2 regions of the Paenibacillus sp. P32E genome follow, and region 1 is predicted to be linked to the other one. Evidence: riboswitches for the same ligand, from Rfam matches in the RefSeq annotation. Region 1 holds a riboswitch; the other holds the start of a gene.
What was found. Region 1 has a riboswitch for glycine ahead of A3848_RS01335 (amino acid permease). Riboswitches for the same ligand answer to the same signal wherever they lie in the genome.
Positions count from the first base shown of each region.

Region 2: linked by a shared signal. The riboswitch ahead of gcvT (glycine cleavage system aminomethyltransferase GcvT) and the one ahead of A3848_RS01335 (amino acid permease) in region 1 are both predicted to bind glycine.

Region 1 covers NZ_LVYY01000001.1:359,181-369,805, reverse strand. Annotated here, with positions in the region: gene A3848_RS01380 (GNAT family N-acetyltransferase) at 1-65, opposite strand, end outside; gene A3848_RS01375 (DinB family protein) at 289-786, shown strand; gene A3848_RS01370 (DUF1304 domain-containing protein) at 811-1,179, shown strand; gene A3848_RS01365 (Rossmann-fold NAD(P)-binding domain-containing protein) at 1,367-1,693, shown strand; gene A3848_RS01360 (GyrI-like domain-containing protein) at 1,744-2,226, opposite strand; gene A3848_RS01355 (leucine-rich repeat domain-containing protein) at 2,287-3,024, opposite strand; gene A3848_RS01350 (acyl-CoA-like ligand-binding transcription factor) at 3,122-3,526, opposite strand; gene A3848_RS01345 (SseB family protein) at 3,547-4,512, opposite strand; gene A3848_RS01340 (YdeI/OmpD-associated family protein) at 4,598-5,269, opposite strand; gene A3848_RS01335 (amino acid permease) at 5,362-6,747, opposite strand; glycine riboswitch at 6,878-6,958, opposite strand; gene A3848_RS01330 (DUF1569 domain-containing protein) at 7,177-7,629, opposite strand; gene A3848_RS01325 (aldehyde dehydrogenase) at 7,663-9,054, opposite strand; gene A3848_RS01320 (ArsR/SmtB family transcription factor) at 9,085-9,387, opposite strand; partial or broken gene A3848_RS33365 (alpha/beta hydrolase) at 9,481-9,650, opposite strand; gene A3848_RS01310 (DUF2804 domain-containing protein) at 9,866-10,625, opposite strand, start outside.
Region 2 covers NZ_LVYY01000035.1:46,212-56,836, reverse strand. Annotated here, with positions in the region: gene gcvPB (aminomethyl-transferring glycine dehydrogenase subunit GcvPB) at 1-992, opposite strand, end outside; gene gcvPA (aminomethyl-transferring glycine dehydrogenase subunit GcvPA) at 989-2,341, opposite strand; gene gcvT (glycine cleavage system aminomethyltransferase GcvT) at 2,338-3,462, opposite strand; glycine riboswitch at 3,648-3,743, opposite strand; gene gcvH (glycine cleavage system protein GcvH) at 3,928-4,320, shown strand; gene A3848_RS23130 (flagellar motor protein MotB) at 4,601-5,464, opposite strand; gene A3848_RS23125 (flagellar motor protein) at 5,461-6,246, opposite strand; gene uvrB (excinuclease ABC subunit UvrB) at 6,427-8,418, shown strand; gene A3848_RS31910 (hypothetical protein) at 8,510-8,818, shown strand; gene uvrA (excinuclease ABC subunit UvrA) at 8,972-10,625, shown strand, end outside.

The sequences.
Region 1 (10,625 bases):
AGCGACTGCAGCCGGAGCTCGCGGTAAATCTCCGCATCGGCGGATGTCAGTATTCTTATGTACAAGGGTATACCTCCTGACCCGATTGTTAATATTTCGACTCTGCCTGCTAACATTATACCGGTTTCCCCTGTATTCTGGCCTTAGATATTTCTACTTACATTGAATGGGCAGATCGCCTGGACAATTGACAAAATTACTGAACTTAGGTATATTTACTTTTGTGAAATTCGATTTTGCAAAATATAATTTAAACACAAATATTAAGATATTGAAAGGAGCTTCATGATGTCCGAGTCCAATTCTGCTTTTGGTCAAGCTCTTGTGAAATCATTAATTGGCGAACGGGGACATATTCCGATTGCCAGAGCCTTGCCGGATATTACACCGGAGCTTGCCGGACAACGTACGGGAGGAATTCCGTACAGCATTTATCAATTAATGAAACATATGAGCTATTGGCAGGATTTCATGCTGACCTTCCTGGAGGGGGGCAAACCGCAAGCGCCAGGAAGTGTAATGGATAGCTGGCCTGAGGAGGAAGCCCCGGGGGATGAGGCAGAATGGCAGGACACCGTGAGGCATTTGCTGCAAGGCGTGGAGAAGGCGGTTGATTTTGCCCGGACTGTACAACTGGACGAACCGCTCCCCGGTTTTCCTGGGGAGACCAAGGGCGGAATTTTACGTAATATCGCCTCTCATAATTCCTACCATCTAGGAGAAATTGTTCTGCTTCGCCGTCTACACGGGGCCTGGCCGCCACCTGGCGGAGGCTATCCCGCCTAATCTAATACAAAAGAGGGAATTAAGATGATGATTTTGAGTACTATACTTGTGGCGCTCGTAGCGCTGGAGCATGTGTATATTTTAACCTTGGAGATGTTTATGTGGACTACCCCCAGAGCGCAGAAGGCGTTCGGGACCACCAAGGAGTTCGCGCAGGATACCAAGTCGCTCGCAGCCAACCAAGGTCTGTATAATGGTTTTCTCGCCGCCGGTCTGGCCTGGGGCTTGTTTCATCCGAACGACACGTTCGGATTTCAGCTTCAACTGTTTTTTCTAATCTGTGTCGGAGTTGCAGCGGTCTATGGCGGCATGACCGCCAAGAAATCCATTCTGTTAGTCCAGGGCCTTCCGGCCTTTCTGGCTATTATCGCCCTTCTTCTGGCGAATCTGTAAATCCGGTTTTTGATGATCAGCTTGTATAACTGGCGCCGATGCTGCATCGGGGTCAGTTTTTTTGCTGGAAAAGTAAGCTATAATAAGTCATACTTACGCCGCCGGAGGTTCATGACTACGGTTAGCCAGCACATCGCCTTGCTTGAGGACGAGTTCAATATCCAATTGATCGACAGAAACTGAGCTAATGACCATCACCGACTTTGTGGCAATCGGAAATGAAGTATCGGGCAATCATGTAATCTATGAACCTATCACCGATGAAGAAAATTACGCCATATTTGACGCACTATGTGTTCCAAGAACAACCGAGGGTGAATTTAAAAAGGGCTCAGAGGCCCCCTTCTCATCTGAGGGGATGGTAACCTTTGGCGAAGCGATCCGGTTAGGAAAGATGGATAATTATACGGCTGACTTCAAGATACTGACGGGGCAGGATGCAATGACCGTGAAGTACATGTTCGAACATGCGGATGACTTCCAGGTTGGGGAACGACATTCGAAGGATAATTAATAGATAGGGGGTGTCCATAAGCTGAAATAGCTTGGAACACCCCCTTGCAATTATTGTATAGCTATATAAATCTGCAATTCTGTATTGGCCGGATCGAAATCTCTGGCATCATAAAGCTCGAAATCGCCCGTATAGGTCCTTACTTCCTTAGATTCCTTGAAATAGGCCCATATCTCATGCCACGTCTCAGCCACTACTTCATATACAGGTCCCTTTCTCGTTGTAAATACCATGTATTTACTTTCAGGGACGACCGCAACTACATGATTAGTGTTTCCTAAGGCCGTGTCACTGCTTAATTCGTGCCCTATAACAACCGTATAAGCTCCGTTTGCATCGCTCTCATAATCCGTATACAGGGCGTAAATATAATGTGGATTTTTAATACCAGCTGCGGAACCGAGATTGCTCTGAAAGTAAGTTTCCCATAGTTTAGCCAATTGCCCATCCGGTCCGGCCTCCGCTTCGTTCGTTGTACGTACAGCTACTCCAGTCAGTATTAGCTTTGGCTTGTGAATTGTAATAGTGCTCATGCCTCACTCTCCTCTTGAACTAAATTATACAAGGAGAAAGTAGACAGCTTACTGTCATGTTTAATTTATATTCACAATGACGCCATTATCCTCCAGGTTTTGGATGACCTGCTTTGCTTGCTCATTCAGCGGGTTGTTTGCCAAAGATACTTCCTTTAAATTCGGCATCGTCTCGAGCACTTCAAGTTCCTGAATGAGGTTATCGTCCAGATAAAGGTGCTCCAAGGTTGGATGATTTTTTAACGGCGTCAAATCTTGAATTTGATTTCCGCTCAGGATAAGCCATTCTAACTTCAAATCCTGAAGGGGACTTAGATCTGTTACTTGATTGTTACTGGCAAGAAGATCAGTCAGCTCATGTAAATTCTTGAGCGGCACTAGACTTTTGAACTTGTTGTCGTCAACCACCAGTTTTTGCAGAGAACTTAACCCGGAAAGCGGTAAAAGATCAGTAATCTGATTCCCGTCAACAGCCAGGAACGTCAGTTTTTTCAGCTTGCCGAGGGGTGTGATATTCTTTATTTTTTGGCCGGGCAGAAATAAGTCCTGCAGGTTAGCAGCATATTCAAGTCCCTGCAAACTGACGATTTTATTCTTGGACTCCATAGGATACAAAGACTTCAATTTCTGCAAATCAGCGGCCTTCACCTCTTTATTAGCTGGCAGCTTCAATTCCGCTCGAATGGCTTTCGCCAAAGCAGGGTCCGTAATAACAGAGGCAGCCCAAATGGATGTTGCCGGTAAGAATACAAAAACCAAACAAAACACGATGATATTTTTCACTAATTTAGCAGGCATTTAGATTCTCCTTTTTCGCAACTTGAATAGTTGTCATCCTTTCTTTTATCGGATTTTTCTTGAAAACTATTCACCTTGGAGAGCATCTATTTCGGCTTCATAATGGCAAGCCTTCCTCTAATTTACTCAAAGCTTCATCTAACAATGTCGCAAAATCGGCATCAGGATTCTCCGCATAGTACAGCATCACCGAGATATTGACACCAATAATTGCACCAGCAAAAGTGCGCACCGCTAAGTCTTCCGGGTTACGGCCTACTCGTTTAGCTATTAATTCCATGATCAACTGCATCATTTGGGTCATGTTATTTAGACTCGCAGCCCTCAGCTCCGGGACCTTCATAATAAGCTCGTTACGTTCACGCACCGTAGTCAGCTCATCTGTGGACATATCCTTAATTCCAGAAAGCATAGCGTTACGTATTGCTTGGAGCGGACTTAGATTAGAAGGCTGGTCTTCAAAAGCAGCAACAAAGAGAGGATCATAGTTATCGATAAGCAATACATCCTCTTTTGTAGCCTCTACAACCTCTTATATTCGGCGATCATCCGCTTATTCTTGTCATCCAACCGGAAACCGATCCCCCGGAAATTAATGACGGCTCCGCTCATGTTCTCCGATAGGGACACAATATCCTCATAGGTAGCGACATTGCCGCCCCATACCGTTTTATCATAACCTTTTTCAAACTCAAGCCAATCTGTGAACACCGGCAGCCAAGGTTCTTCCCCCTCCACGCCAAGGGATGCAAATTGAAGGTACGTTCCTTGCTTCAACGTCTTCATGCCCTGTTCATCAGGGGGTGACGGCTCTTCTTCCTTAAGCTGCATCGGCACCAAAAACTTCGCCTGAACGAGTTCATCCAGCATCCGGGCTTCTGCCGCCTGAAGAAACTGATTCTTGCCTTCATACTGCTGCCGGGAATACATCGCCTGAAAAAAACAAAGCATCGCATGCTGCAGCTCCGGATTGCTTACGGGAATATTGATCTCCGGCGTTCCGCTCCAATCGGGCGGCGGCAATAGATCGTCTCTGCTGATCACGATCGTATTTTGCCCGTTATCAATAAGAAGGTTGCGGATGCCAAGGAGATGAAGCTCAGCGAGCATCCTGCGGATCTCCTCCCGGCTGATCTTTCTCATTTCCAGCTCAATGAGCTGCTGCAGGTAATAATCCGCCGCATTGGCTGAGAATGCTTCCTCAGAGAATACCCATACCTGGTCATTACCATCGATGTATGGATAATTGGTATGGACATCGTACGCCATATACAACGCTTCGGCATTTAAGATGGTTCGTTTCAATGAGTCTAAGAGCGTCTTGGCATCAAAGTGCCCCGTCTCAAAAGCTCCGCTTTCCTTAGAATACCGAGCAGATTGAATCATAGAGATCAGATCCTGAATCGTAAGTCCGCTGCTTGCTTCCATTGTTATTGGAGAAATAAATAGAACTTCTCCTGCTGCTTTATCTTTCTGTTCCTCGCTCATCACCAAGCCTCCATTCTATCAAGGGTTAGTCTTTTTATACTTTGCTCCCCGCCTGCCATCCTCAGGTAATCATTTTAAACCTTCCTTACGGCTTTTCTCTCCGGTAAATGTCGATACTCTTATAACCTTCACCTAGAATCTTCTTCATTTCTGCTCTTCGCTTTGCTCTAGTCCCTTCTTGTACGGCACTATATACATAACGGGCCCAGTCCTTCCGGTAACCGGGAGTAAGCGATTGGTACAACTTCAGCGCCTCCGGACTATCCTGCAAGTCATTTTCCACAGCAGGAACCATAGATGTATAATCATCCACCCGCTGACTTGGCTTGGAGGACGCCTCATTCTTCTTCCGTGTCTCCTCTTTGAAACCAACAACGGTAAACACGTCGTTTAGCCCCACCATACGTGCAAACTTCAGGCTGCTTGCCCCAATATATCCGTCCTCATCCGCTCCCACCCCTTCAAACAGGCTGTCCCTATGAATATAGGTGGAATAGACCTTATTTCCCTTTTTGGGGTAAGCAGCGTACAAATAGCCGCCCTTATCTAAATAGTTAAGATCAATCACTTTATTGATGAGATCCTGCAGCGCTTCCATATTAAGCACATAAGCAAAAATGAGATCATAACAGTTGTCCGTCAGCTCAGTATCAAAAGCTATTAACCCCGATAGACTATCCTCATCTTCGGGCCTGTTCAATATGGCAACCTTTTTGAATTTGTGTAAGTTTAATTTGTCTGCGATTGTTTTAGACATGTAAGGACCTCCGTTAATGGTTATCTGTTCCCCATAATAAATCAAAGCAGCCCCCAAAACCACCGAATTGTGGGATTGAGGGCTGCTTTGACTTAATGGATTGTCGGTTTTGCACTGATTATTTTATTGCTCTGCTCCCTCTTCCTGCTATTCACCGAATACAGAACATATAACAGAATGAACCATAGAGGCGTAAACAATAATGCCGGACGTGTTTCTCTAGCGATCAGCATTATAATGAGTATCGCAGCAAACAAAGCGAGGACAACAACATTAACCGCCGGCGTTAACGGTGCTTTGAATTTGGATTTCAAATGTAAGTCTGGCCGGGTCTTCTTATATTTGATGTGACATACGAGAACAACACCCCACACCCAGATAAAACAAATGGCACTTATGGTGGTTACGATTCCAAAGGCCTGCTCCGGAATGAGCTTGCTCAGTAGAGCACCGGCAGATATGACCAGCGTAGAAATGAATAACGAGTTCCCGGGTACATGATTTTTATTCAGTTTGGCAAAATGAACAGAGGCCTGATTCTTCCGGCTCAAATTATAAAGAATCCGGCTTGTCGAGAACATCCCGCTGTTGCATGCAGAAGCGGCTGAAGTTAATACGACGAAATTGATAATCCCTGCGGCGATTGGAATCCCTACTAGACTAAAGGTTTTCACAAAAGGACTTTCTGCCGGACTGAGTTCCGTCCATGGATTAATGCATAGCAGGACGAACAATGCGCCAACGTAGAAGAAAAGAATCCGCAGAGGTATTTTGTTGATCGCTGATGGGATGTTTTTCTCCGGATCTGCTGTTTCCGCTGCCGATACCCCCACTAATTCCACACCAACATAAGCAAATACAACCATTTGGAAGGAAAATAAAAAGCCTTTTACACCGTTCGGAAACACGCCTCCGTGTTCCCAAAGATTCCGGACCGTTACCGATCCTGCATCCGTTTTGAGCCCCATAATCAGGAAGATGACACCTATGCCGATTAAAGCAAGAATCGTGATGACTTTGATTAGAGCAAACCAGAATTCAAGTTCACCGAAGTTTTTGACAGTCAGTAAATTAAGTCCTAACAAAATGATCAGGCAGACGACAGCAGGCACCCAATGCGGAATATTAAACCAATACTGCACATATACGCCTACTGCAATCACATCAGCCATAGCCGTCATGACCCAGCAGAACCAATAGGTCCAACCCGTGATGAATGCCACCCGGGGGCCAAGATAGTCTTCGGCAATATCTGTAAATGACTGGTATCCCGCGTTAGACAACAGAAGCTCTCCCAGCGCTCTCATCACGAAAAACACAGCGATGCCCACGATTAGATAGGTAATCATGATGGAGGGCCCCGCCTGCTGAATCGCCTTGCCCGATCCCAGGAATAATCCTGTACCAATAGTGCCTCCGATGGCAATCAGTTGAACATGCCGGTTGGCCAGCTCTCTTTTTAATTCTGTTTGCGCCATTCCTAGTTCCCCCTTATGAATACAATACATTGATGCCAATAAAAAAAGAGACTGGATGTCATCCAATCTCCCGGGTTATAAGAATATGAAAAAATACCTGTCCTGCTGCTGTCAGCATGACAAATACATTCCGTACTCTTCTGTCCTTTTGCCTGAGATTGTGAACCCTTCGGCGCCACGGAATTCCCGTGGTCTCTCCAGAAGCTGCTCCTGCTATAGTGTGATCCATAGCAATCATAGCTTGCGAATTATGAAGTTAATGTACCATGCGTTTCTGATATTCTAACATATTACTTGCAATGGGAGTATCAGATCAGTGATAAAAGTCTCAAGCCAATTACTTCCATATCTCTTCGGCAATCTCTTTAATATAAACAAGCTTATTACATCGCTGCTCCTCTGTCAGGTGATTGCCTCCTAGTCATTAGCTTAGCTTGCGAACTGCACCTCGGAGAAATGATCCGTAACGTGCATGGTGAAATACCGGTCATACTCCTCCTTGCTTAGATCTCCGAAGATCAGGTGGGGAGCTAACTTCCCCTCGTAGGCTTGAAATGCATCAATTGCCCTGAGCAGAAGTCCGATTCCCTCTTTGACAGTTCCCTGCTTTTCAAGCTTCGCCGCACCTGGTACATGTGCCGTTAAATCATGCTTCATATGGCCCTGCTTCAAAAATTTCCGGATCACGATGCGGCCGATGGTTTTTCTCACAATCCTGGGCTTCAGCTGCGGATAACCTGTCATAGAATATTCGATGGTCTGGGCGCAATGGGCAAGAATCTCATAGAGCGGCCATTGTTTGGTTGGGATAACGTCATACCCCACCATGATCAGCAGTTCTTTCTTCACATCATCCAGTGATGCAAATTGCACATTATTCATCTTTTTCTCCCCCTTATCGTGGTTCCTCATGTATTAACGCATAATCTTTCTGACCCACTTGACCTTGTCGCCATAAGGCGGAAATAAGAAAGGGATATCCAGCTTTGTGCTCTTGGTCAATACGCTTTTGGTATGGGAGAACAGCTCGAAGCTGTATTTCCCGTGATATGCACCGATCCCGGCGTTTCCTACTCCCCCAAATGGCAGGTGGTGATTGGCAACATGGCTGATCGTATCATTCACACACCCACCGCCGAAGGAGACGCGTGAGAGTACTTTCTCCTCCACCTGCCGTTGTTCGGTGAACAAGTACAGTGCCAACGGTTTGGGACGGGCGTTCACCATTTCAATCGCCTCCTCCACTTGACGGAAGCCCATAATGGGCAAAATCGGCCCAAAGAGTTCATCCTGCATCGCAGGGTCCGACCAAGAGGTTGCGGCAAGCAGCGTTGGCTCGATGTAGAGCTCATCTCTGATTGTTCTCCCGCCCGACAGCACGCTATTCGGCTCCGCTTCCAGAATTGCGGCCAAGCGGTCAAATTGGCGTTCATTGACGATTCGGCCATAATCCGGACTTACTCTGGCGTCCGGTCCGAAGAAGCCTGCCACCACCGTCTTCATCCGGACAATCAATTCCTCCCGAATCTCTTCATGGGCAAGTACATAGTCCGGGGCAATGCATGTCTGTCCCGCGTTCATCATCTTCCCCCAAATAATCCGTTTGGCCGCAACGTCGAGGTTTGCAGTCCGCTCAACGATAGCCGGACTTTTGCCCCCAAGCTCAAGCGTAACGGGCACAAGGTGATCTGCAGCAGCTTTCATGACGATCTTGCCGACCGGTACGCTTCCTGTAAAAAAGATGTAGTCAAAGGGAGCGTGAATCAGCGCCGAGGTGGTCTCCTTCTCCCCTTCAATCACCCTAATATACGTCTCATCAAAAGTTTCACTGATCAGTTTCTTAACGGCAGCAGTAACTGCAGGAGTATTCTCGGAGGGTTTTAAGACCGCGCTGTTCCCTGCCGCAATGGCTCCGATCAGCGGTTCAATCAGCAGCTGGAACGGATAATTATAGGGTCCGATGATAAGAACAGTTCCGTAGGGCTCTCTATACTGGTAACTCTTAGATACAGCAAGATAGAAGGGTGTTCTTACCCTTTGCGGCTTCATCCACCGCTTCAAATGCTTGCTCATGTAGCGGATGCTGTCCAGCGTATAACCAATCTCTGTCGAATAAGCCTCAAATTCACTTTTGTGCAGGTCCTGATACAACGCCGCCAGTAACAGCTGCTCGTTCCGTTTGATCGCATCCGACAGCTTCCCCAGCTGCTCCAGACGAAACTCCACGCTTCGTGTATAACCGCTATGGAATTTCTGGCGATGCTCCTGCAGGATTTCATTGACCTGCTCTGAGTTCCACTGCTTCATATTTCCTGCTCCTCTTTCTATGAAATAGGTCTAGAGACAATCCCGCTCTAAGGCAACTAGAAGCCTTCTTAACAGGTCCACCGATTCCTGCATGGACAACTCATAATATCGCTGGGTCCCCACTTGCTCGACTTTGATGACTCCCGCATTTTTGAGCAATTTCAGATGATGGGAAACTGCCGGCCGTGACAAGGACAACTTCCCGGTAATTTCATTGACCGTCATCCTGCCATCCTCCGATAGATGGAGCAGAATATCCTGACGGTGCGGATCACTTAATACTTGAAGAATTGGAAGGCTTTCGCGAAAAATCTGCAATGCCTGCTTTCCCATGCTGGTGCCTCCCCGTTTATAGAGTCTAAATGTTTAAACATTTAAACCAATGGTATAGACTCATACTATACTTTTCTTGTTTAATAATCAAGTGCGGCTACTGATCTCGACAGGAACGATCGCATCGGCGTCACCATGAGAATAAGCGTTGGCAATTACATTTTCTCAAGGTCCACACGGAAATCGGTATAGCTAAATGCCGAGATGCAATCAAGCGTGCCTTTCGGCGAAGCAAAAGCCGCAATATCGCGATTGTATAAACGGACACCGTATTCTTTGCTCCCCCTTCCAGTGGAAAATATAGTTAATATTTATAACGCTGAGAATATAACAATCAATATCCTTACTGTAAATCCCTCCTAAAAAACAGATCTTTAGCCTCTCACTTCTCAATCTAGCTACGTTGCGGATCAAATGGCCGAAGCCGATATATAACCTGGGAATATGAAGCTGCGCAAGCCGATTGCGTTAAGTCCCTTTACCACCGGTTGACCGCATGTTCCGCAAAGGCCACGAGATCCTTAACCTCGATCACCGTACCGTCGTCTAAAACGGCCTTCCCGTTAAACTTCCCGAAAATCTGGTGGCAATGCGTATCGACAATTTTCAGTTTCATTTCCGTGTACCGATCATAGATCGGCTTGAACTCCATTTCGAATCGCCCATCTTCGCTGATGAAGGTTTTCCTGGCCATGTAACCACCGCCTCCTTGCAGATCAAAGTGAACTTGGCCGATCTTATGCGCTTCGCCGTCATAGAACAAGATGTTCTCCGTGGCGGCAGATGTGTTACCGAAGCCATAGCCGATGTTAAAGCCGAACCGTTTGCCGAAGGCATAACCGCTGCCGCTTCCCCAGAACCACTCGTGGCTGAACGGCCATACCCCCCGGCCCCAATCGAGAAGCCCGAAAGCGGTATCGGCTTCGAAGCGATATTCCTGCTCCCCTATTCGGGCAAAACCGTTAGCAGGCATACAATTGATTTTATGATTGTAATAGAAAAAACGACTATCCTCATCAAATGGCGTTGCCATCACAATCGAGGTAGAATCAGGCTGGATTAGCCGAATATCGATGTCGATCGGTAACTGCTTGCCGTTGCCAGCGGACTTGCAAATAAGCCGGCGCTCTCCGTCCACCACTTGAAACTGCATGAGGAAGCCTTTTTTCTGATACGTCAGATCGCCTTGCTCGGCCGTTGCCGGCATATTCAAACGCCCGAATGGCAATATAAGCATG
Region 2 (10,625 bases), on a different contig from region 1:
AAGTTGCCGTAAAAGGCTTTGACGCGTCCGATGGATTCCGGACCGCCGAAGTTCAGCGAGTAGCTGCTGTCTTCGTTTTGGATCACCGTCGGCTGTGGCAGGAACGGAATCAGCTTCGCCTTCACGCCGACTGGTCCGGCTCCCGGACCACCGCCGCCGTGCGGGGTGCTCATCGTCTTGTGCAGATTCAAATGCACGACGTCGAAGCCCATATCGCCGGGGCGGGTAATGCCCATAATCGCATTGGAGTTCGCTCCGTCGTAATAGAGCAGGCCGCCCGCTTCGTGTACGATCTGAGCGATTTCAATGATTTGTGTTTCGAACAATCCGAGTGTACTCGGGTTGGTTAGCATCAGGGCTGCGGTATCGCTGCCGACAGCCGCTTTCAGCGCTTCAAGGTCAACCATCCCCTTATCGCCCGATGGGATCGTTATCGTTTCCAGGCCGGCTGCAGAGGCGCTGGCCGGATTGGTTCCGTGCGAGGAATCGGGCACGATGACCTTGGAGCGGGTCTCGCCGCGGCTCTCATGGTAGGCGCGGATCATCATCAGGCCGGTCCATTCCCCATGGGCACCGGCGGCTGGCTGCAGAGACACGGCATCCATGCCGGTCAGGGCGGCCAGGTCCTTTTGCAGAGTATGCATCAGTTCAAGGGCACCCTGAATGCTCTCTTCCGGCTGGTAAGGGTGAATCTTGGCCAGTCCCGGGAAGCGGGCGACGTCCTCATTGATCTTCGGATTGTATTTCATAGTACAGGAGCCGAGCGGATAAAAGCCGTTGTCCACGCCGAAGTTGCGGCGGGACAGGGCGGTATAGTGGCGGATGACATCCACTTCCGATACTTCCGGCAAGACTACCGGCTCGCTTCTCAGCAGTCCGGCGGGAATCAGGGCATCGATGCTCTCTTCCTGCGGAACATCACACACGGGCAGGGAATAGGCCGTGCGGCCGGGACGGCTAAGCTCAAAGATCAGACTTTGTTCCGGTTTCATATACAGCCCTCCAGTGCCACTTTGAATTGGTCAATTTCCGTTTTGCTTCTTTTCTCGGTGACAGCGACCAGCATATGTCCGTTCAATTCAGGATAGTCCCGGCCCAGATCATAGCCGCCGAGGTAGCCTTCCTTCAATAGCCTGGAATTGATCTCGCTGACGCTGGAGCCTTCCGGCAGTTTCAGAACAAATTCATTGAAGAACGGTGCCGTGAACGCTGAGGCTGCGCCCGTTAATTCGCCCAGCTTGGTGGCTGCATAATGGCTCTTGCGGATGTTGAGCTCCCCAACCTCGCGCATGCCTTCTTTGCCCATGACGGACAGGTAGACGGAAGCGCACAGTGCGAGCAGCGCCTGGTTGGAGCAGATGTTGGAAGTGGCCTTTTCGCGGCGGATATGCTGCTCGCGTGCCTGCAGTGTCAGTACGAAACCGCGTTTGCCGTTACGGTCAACGGTCTGTCCGACGATCCGGCCCGGCATGCGGCGCATGAGGGGTTCGGCTACGGCGAAGAAGCCGCAGGTAGGACCACCAAGTGAAGCGGGAATGCCGAGCGGCTGGGCGTCACCGACAACAATGTCTGCGCCAAGCTTGCCCGGCGTTTCGAGAATGCCTAGCGCCAGCGGATTGGCACTGACCACGAGCAGGCCTTTCACGGCATGGATCAGCGGCTCCATCGCACCAAGGTCCTCAATGGCGCCGAAGAAGTTCGGCGACTGTACCAGCACGGCTGCAGTGTCGCCGTCAATTGCGGCGGCTAGCTTGGCCTGATCCGTTACTCCGTTTGTGTAGTCAATTTCCACAACATCCAGGCCCCATGCACCCGCTGAGGTACGCAGTACCTGACGTGCTTCGGGATGGACGGTGCGGGAGACGATCAGCTTTTTGCGTTTTGTCGCACCGGCGGCAAGCACCGCAGCTTCCGAGAAGGCGGTCGCGCCGTCGTACATACTGGCATTCGCTACTTTCATGCCGGTCAGCTCGCAGATATAGGACTGGAATTCGAAGATCGCCTGCAGCTCACCTTGGCTGATCTCCGGCTGGTAAGGGGTATAGGCGGTATAAAACTCCGAGCGGGAAATCACATGGTTAATGACAACAGGGATATGATGGTCATAGAGCCCAGCACCGAGGAAGCTGGCGTGAGTGTCGAAGCTGGCATTTTTGTCGGACAGCTCCTTCATATGGCGCAGCAGCGCGTATTCATCAAGTGCTTCTGACATCGGCATCGTTCCCTGATAACGGACAGCTTGCGGGATGTCGGCGAACAGCTCCTCCACGGACTGAATCCCTACAGCCTCCATCATCTCCTTGCGGTCTTGCTCGGTCATCGGCAGATAACGGTGCTTCATTGCGGCTTCACTCCTTGGCTCTTTTTATAGAATGGCGCTTTGACCACGGCTGCTTTAAGCTGTTTGCCGCGGATCTCCACGTATACCTCTGTTCCAAGCTCCGAATAGGCGGCGTCCAGCAGGGCCAGACCCAAATTGCGTTTTAGCGTTGGAGACTGTGTGCCTGTCGTGACCTCACCGATCTTCACACCATCCGCATAGACCGGATAATGCGAGCGCGGAATCCCGCGGTCAATCATTTCCAGGCCCACGAGGCGGCGGGGCAGTCCGGCTTCCTTCTGCTTCACCAGTGCGTCCTTGCCGATGAAGCTGGCTTTGTCCAGCTTTACGAAGAACTGGACTCCCGCTTCCAGCGGTGTAATATCGGCCGACAGCTCCTGGCCGTACAGCGGCAGCTTCGCTTCGAAACGAAGCGTATCGCGCGCGCCGAGTCCGGCGGGAGTCAGACCGTGCGGAGCGCCTGCCGCAAGCAGGCCGTTCCACAGCACAGCTGCCGTATCCAGTGGCGCGTACAGTTCAAAACCGTCCTCACCGGTATATCCGGTCCGGGAGAGCAGAACCTCTACGCCGCAGACTACAGCGCGCTCGATGAAATGGAACGGTGCAAGCTCCGCAAGGGGAGCTGAGGTAACTTCGGCCAGAATCGTCTCAGCCAGAGGGCCTTGCAGTGCGAGCAGCAGCGTCTCATCGGAGACATTGTTCAGCGTCACACCGCTGAATTCATCTGTGAGATGCTCCTGCAGCCACTGGAAGTCCTTGTCGATATTGGAGGCATTGACGACCAGCATGTAACGCTCTTCGGCCAGTCGGTAGACCAGAAGATCATCGACTACCCCACCGCTTGGGTAGAGCATCAGGGTGTACTGCGCACCGCCATCCTGAAGACGGCTGACATCATTGGTGGTCATCCGCTGCAGAAAGGCTTCCGAGCCGTTGCCGCTGACCATGAATTCGCCCATATGCGATACATCGAACAGTCCGGCCTGCCGGCGTACAGCCTCATGCTCCTTCACGATTCCCGTGAATTGCACCGGCAGCTCCCAGCCGCCGAAATCAATACATCTGGACTCCGCGTAGGCGGAGTAGAGGTCGTAAAAAGGTGTTCTTTTCAAAGCATCCATCGGCTCACTCCCTTGTCTGATTACATGCGAAAAAGGACAGGCAAAAGACAAATATGCACAACCCGCATATAAGCCTTTCGCTCTGTCCCTTGTACCTGAGAGTTACCCTGCTGACCAGCGCGCAGGTTTCCCCGTTGGTGATCCGAATCCCTGCCGGGCAGGTTTCAGATAGCTCTCCAGAGATGCGTCCGGCAAAGGTCCTTTTGCCTGAGAGATTCACCCTCCCGGGCTTACTCCTTCGGCGCTGTCTTCTCAGAGACAGTCTCTCCCTATGCCATCATTCGCAAACCGTATTGTTTTCTACTGACTCCATTAAAGCGGGTATACAACTCCGATGTCAACAAAAAAACGTCAAAAAGATGACAAATTTTATTTTCCTGTCAGTTATATTGACATTGAGCGGCGCAATAACTTAGTCTATAACTAATTTTATAACTCCAAATTTGGAAAAGAGGCGGCTTAAGAATGAGTGAAGTGCTAGACAACCTGTTGTACAGCGAAGAGCATGAATGGGCGCAGCAGGGTGAAGGGCGCACAGTACGTGTCGGAATTACGGACCATGCCCAGCATCTGCTTGGCGATATCGTATTCGTGGAGTTTCCTGAAGTGGGTGCGGCCCTCTCGGCTGGCGACAGTGTAGGCAGCATCGAATCCGTCAAGACGGTATCTGAGCTCTATTCTCCGGTATCGGGAACAGTGACCAAAATCAACGATGCACTCGAAGCCAGCCCGGAGCTGATTAACGATCAGCCATACAGCGGCGGATGGATTTTTGAACTGGAAATCACCGGGGAGTTTGCCGAAGTCGCGTCTGGACTGCTGGATGCAGCGGCTTATGGCAAGTTGATTGAAGAATAGAATAACCTACGGACACTAGTTTTCTGCATATAAAATAAAGACAGGCCTTCACATCGCATTTCGTGTTACTAATGTGTGAGGTCTGTCTTTTTTGTGATTTTTAATGTGTACTTATACATTGGAATCCGTCTTTAATTAGGGAATTCGAATAGCCCGGGAGACAACTGCGGTGCGATGTTCCAAAACACAGGATGTAGAGCGACCGCATTACCCGCGAACACTATGCACAGCAGGGCGAAATGTTAACGTGTACGCGGCCGTATGGCAGGCCTTATTAAGGCTACTCCTTTTCCTGGAGCTGCCGAAGTACCGTAATCTCCACGCGCCGGTTTTTCTGCCGTCCTTCTGGAGTAGAATTGCTCACAGCAGGACGGGTATCTGCATATCCGGCATATTGAAACGTATCCGGGTTCAATCCCTCTTTATCCAAAAAGAAGCGCAGCACCGAGAGGGCACGGGCGCCGGATAATTCCCAGTTATCGTTATAACGGGAACCAGCAGACACCGGCATATTATCAGTATGGCCTTCGATACTGATTGTTGCTCCAATGCCGCGGAATAGTCCTGACAGCTGACGCAGCGCAGGGAGGGCGGGCGCTTTGAGCTCGGCTCTGCCTACATCGAACAGGTAACGGTCACTGAGTGTAATGGCAATACCTTGCGGTTTATCCGCCACAAAAATCTGGTCACCCAGATGGTTGTCTTGGACATACTGGGTGATGACGCCCATGAGCGCAGCCAGTTTGGCTTCTTGCTCGCGGAAGGCCTGCTCACGCGCCGAAGGCTCCGGGTCGGCAGGGGGCGGACTGGCCGTCGGGCCGGTAGCCGCATTCTTTTGCTCCTGGCCTGTATCCGCGCTGTCTCCGTTCCCCCCGTTCTTCCCATTCCCCGTTCCTGCGGATTGTAGCCTTTTTTGACCCTCCAGAACACCATTTCCACCATCTAATACCGGATTTCCACTTTTAAAAGTGTCCGATAAAGAGCTCGTGACGATGTTGAATTTATGTGTATCCAAACTGCTCATGGCAAACAAAATCACGAAGAAAATAAGCAGCAGTGTAATCAGATCCGCGTAGGTGATCATCCACCGGTCGCGGTTCTCCCGTCCATCTGTGCGAGGCTTTCTGCGGTTTCTCTGTCTCATGAGGGACCTCTGGTAATATCGCTGCCGTGTTCCTTGGCGGAACGGTTCAAGAAGGAACGGAGCTTTTTACGCACAAGCTGGGGATGATCCCCGTTCTGCAGGGCAAGAATGCCTACCATAAGCATTTCCATAGTACCCAGCTCACTTTGGCTGCGGGATTTGATCTTGGAGGCAATGGGTAAAAATATTAGATTAGCGCTGGCCACACCGTATAGCGTCGCTGTAAAAGCAACTGCGATGGAAGCTCCCAAGTTAGAAGGATCGGTTAGACTGCTGAGCACGCGGATCAGACCCATAACCGTACCGATGATGCCCATGGTGGGCGCATAGCCGCCTGCGGCTTCAAAGATTTTGGCATAGCCTTCGTATTTGAGCTCTTTAGCATCCATCTCCAGTTCCAGAATCTGCCGGACCTGCTCGGGGTCTGTTCCGTCAACAATGAGCATGAGTCCTTCACTGGTAAAGGGGTCGGGATGCTCTTCGGCTCTTTTCTCCAGGGCCAGCACACCGCCGCGTCTTGTGATTGTAGCCATGGAGATCAGTTCTTCTGCCTGTTGTTCCATGGTGTCCGCATGTTTGCCAAAAGCTACCCGCACAGCCGCTGGGACGCAGCGCAGTCTGGAGGCCGGGAAGCTGATCAGCACGGCGGCAAGCGTGCCTCCGAATACAATGAGTGCAGCATTTAACTGCAGCAGGCCGGACAGGCTTCCGCCTTCCCAGAAAAAGCCGCCGATGAGTGCTGCTAGACCAGCCAGCAAGCCAATAATTGAAGTAATATCCATGAGTTCAAGCTCCTTAAATTTCTATATATTATGGTTTGCATGAATCTGGGCAACACTGTATAATAAACGGGAACAAGTATTCTTATCTTCCATATATTTCAGATCGTATGGAGAGAGAATCATCAGGGCCACAATTATAATATATTCATATATTTTAGACGATAGAGGGGAGACGGGCAAATGAATGATATTGTCGTCAGTACGCAGACTTTTCAGTTGGAGTCCGAGTACACACCCCAGGGCGATCAGCCTCATGCCATACAAGAGTTAGTGGACGGCATCCGGCAGGGCAAGAAGCACCAGACGCTGCTGGGAGCGACCGGTACAGGGAAGACCTTTACCATCGCACAAATGATTTCCAAGCTGAACCGGCCCACGCTGGTTATTGCGCACAACAAGACGCTGGCTGCCCAGCTTGCGAGTGAGTTCAAGGAGTTTTTTCCAAGTAATTCGGTCGACTACTTCGTCAGTTACTACGATTATTACCAGCCAGAGGCGTACATTCCCTCCTCCGACACCTATATCGAGAAAGATTCCAGCATAAATGAAGAAATTGATAAGCTGCGCCACTCTGCGACCAGTTCTTTGTTCGAACGGCGTGACGTCATTATTGTGGCCAGTGTTTCCTGTATTTACGGCCTCGGTTCCCCTCAGGAATACGGAAGCCTGCTGCTGTCGCTGCGTGTGGGTATGGAGAAGCCGCGGAATCAGATTCTGAGCCGGCTTGTGGATATCCAGTACCAACGCAACGACATTAACTTTGTGCGGGGCACTTTTCGCGTGCGCGGTGATGTGGTGGAGATCTTCCCGGCCTCACAGGGTGAGCATGCCATCCGTGTAGAACTGTTCGGCGATGAGGTGGAACGGATTACTGAAATTGATGTGTTGACCGGAGAATTAATCGGAGAACGCGACCATGTGGCTATTTTCCCGGCATCCCACTTTGTCACCCAGGAAGAAACCATGCGTGTGGCTCTGGTCAATATTGAGCGTGAGCTGGAAGAACGGCTGGCTGTGCTCCGGGATGCAGGTAAACTGCTGGAGGCCCAGCGTCTGGAGCAGAGGACCCGTTACGATATCGAGATGATGAAGGAAGTCGGCTTCTGTTCCGGGATCGAGAACTATTCCGGACCGCTCACCTTCCGTGAGCCGGGAGCAACCCCTTATACACTTATGGATTATTTTCCTGACGATATGCTGATTGTAATCGACGAGTCCCATGCGACATTGCCGCAGATTCGGGCGATGTACAACGGTGACCGCGCGCGCAAGACAGTTCTCGTGGAGCATGGCTTTCGCCTGCCATCCGCGCTGGACAACCGGCCGCTGCAGTTCGAAGAATTCGAAGACAAGGTGAATCAGATTGTATATGTATCCGCCACACCAGGCCCTTATGAAATTGAACATTGCGAGACGATGATTCAGCAGATTATCCGGCCTACGGGTCTTTTGGACCCGATTATCGAGGTTCGTCCGACAGAGGGGCAGATTGATGATCTGATCAGCGAAATCCGTGACCGGGTGGAACGTGACGAGCGTGTACTGGTTACGACTCTGACCAAGAAAATGTCCGAGGACCTGACTGATTATTTCAAGGAAATCGGCATCAAGGTCCGCTACATGCACTCTGACATTAAGACGCTGGAGCGTATGGCGATTCTGCGTGATCTCCGGTTAGGCGCCTTCCATGTTCTCGTGGGGATCAATCTATTGCGGGAAGGCCTGGATTTGCCGGAGGTATCCCTCGTCGCGATTCTTGATGCCGACAAGGAGGGTTTCCTGCGTTCCGAGCGTTCACTCATTCAGACCATCGGCCGTGCGGCCCGTAACTCCAATGGCCGTGTAATCATGTACGGTGACCGTATCACAGACTCGATGGAAAAGGCTATGTTCGAAACCCAGCGCCGCCGGGAAACGCAGATTGCCTACAACGAAAAGCATGGAATCACACCCACAACGATCAACAAGAAAGTGCGCGAAATTATCGAGGCCACTAAGGTTGCTGAGTCCAAGGCCGAGTATCTCACCGGCGTGGGCGGCAAGATGAGCAAGAAGGATCGCCAAAGTCTGATTCAGCGTCTGGAGGCCGAGATGAAGGATGCCGCCAAGAACCTGCAATTTGAGCGTGCCGCAGAGCTGCGCGACGCTCTGCTGGAGCTTCGGGCAGAGTGAGGTAGTGACTTATGCAAACTTGTTTTGCACAGTAAAGTACAGGAACGGCGCTGCATATGGCCGTTCCTTTTGGATAAATTGCTCTAGGCCCTTGCGTATCCCGAAGGGACAGCCCGCAGTTCGCAGTCTGCGCATCCCGAAGGGACAGCCTGCAGTTCGCAGTCTGCGCATCCCGAAGGGACAGCCCGCAGTTCGCAGTCTGCGCATCCCGAAGGGACAGCCCGCAGTTCGCAGTCTGCGTATCCCGAAGGGACAGCCCGCAGTTCGCAGTCTGCGTATCCCGAAGGGACAGCCTGCAGTTCGCAGTCTGCGTATCCCGAAGGGACAGCAGTTGTCCCTGAAGCGCCAACAGTCCAGCGGTCCCGTTAGGGACAAGCGCTCTTCAGTCCACATCAACTAAGCCCATCCGCCCTCACTCCTTCGCCAGCAGCATTGCGGGTGTCCAGAGGGTGCAACCCTTGGGGCCCTCCCTTGGCTAAGGGAGGGTTTGGGAGGGATCGAAAATATTTTGATATAGCTTTGTAATAGGCTTGATATCTAGGAGGTTATACCGTTGGCGAATGAAAATATTGTAATTAAGGGTGCCCGAGCGCACAATCTCAAGAACATTGACGTAACGATTCCGCGTGACCGCTTCGTCGTGCTGACGGGACTTAGCGGCTCCGGCAAATCGTCGCTTGCATTCGATACAATCTACGCTGAAGGACAGCGCCGTTATGTGGAATCCCTGTCAGCGTATGCACGACAGTTCCTTGGTCAGATGGAGAAGCCGGATGTTGATTCTATTGACGGGTTATCCCCGGCGATTTCCATTGACCAGAAGACAACAAGCCGCAACCCGCGTTCTACTGTAGGTACAGTTACGGAGATTTATGACTATCTCCGGCTGCTGTTTGCCCGGGTAGGACATCCGCATTGTCCGGATCATGGCATCGAAATTACTTCCCAGACCGTGGAACAGATGGTAGACCGGATTATGCAGTATCCCGAGAAGACCCGGCTGCAGATTCTGGCACCGGTAATCTCAGGGCGCAAAGGTGAACATAAGGGACTGTTCAGCGACATCTCGAAGCAGGGCTTTGTCCGTGTGCGCGTGAACGGTGAACTGCGTGAGGTTACTGAGGATATCGTGCTGGAGAAGAATAAGAAGCATACGATTGAGGTCGTGGTGGACCGTGTCGTCATTAAGGATGATGTACAGACCCGGCTGACGGATTCGCTGGAGACCGCGCTGAAACTGTCCGGCGGGCAAATTCTGGTTGATATCATTGGCCAGGAGGAGTTGTTGTTCAGCTCGAACTTTGCCTGTCCGATCTGCGGGTTCAGTATCGAGGAACTAGCGCCGCGGATGTTCTCTTTCAACAGCCCCTTCGGGGCTTGCCCGGAATGTGATGGGCTTGGTGTGAAGATGGTTGTCGACCCGGATCTTCTAATTCCTGATCAAGAGAAGAGCATTGAAGAAGGCGCCTTTTTGGCCTGGACCGGCAACACATCGAACTACTACCCGCAATTTCTGATGTCGGTTTGCGAGCATTTCAACATCCCGCAAAATGTGCCGGTAAACAGTCTGTCACCAGAACATATGCAGAAGCTGCTGAACGGAAGGGGGAGCGAGAAGATCCGCTTCCGTTATGAGAATGACTTTGGCCAGCGGAAGGACACGCTTGTCGTCTTCGAAGGGATTATTCCCAATCTGGAGCGGCGATACCGGGAGACGTCTTCCGATGGCATTCGTGAGTTCATTGAAGGCTTCATGAGTGCCAAGCCTTGCCATGTGTGCAAAGGTAAAAGATTGAAGAAGGAAATTCTCGCCGTAACGGTCAATGAACGGAATGTTGCGGATGTTACCGATCTGTCGATTGGAGATTGCCTTGAATTTTTCGACAACATTGCTCTGAGTGAGAAGGAAACAGCCATTGCCAACCTGATTCTCAAAGAAATCAGCAGCCGCCTCGGCTTCCTGGTCAACGTAGGTTTGAACTATTTGACGCTCAGCCGTGCAGCGGGCTCACTCTCCGGCGGTGAAGCGCAGCGGATCAGGCTGGCAACCCAGATCGGCTCCAGTCTGATGGGCGTGCTGTATATCCTCGATGAACCGAGTATTGGTCTGCATCAGCGGGACAATGACCGCCTCATCTCAACACTTGGGCATATGCGCGATTTAGGCAATACCCTGATTGTGGTTGAACATGATGAAGATACGATGA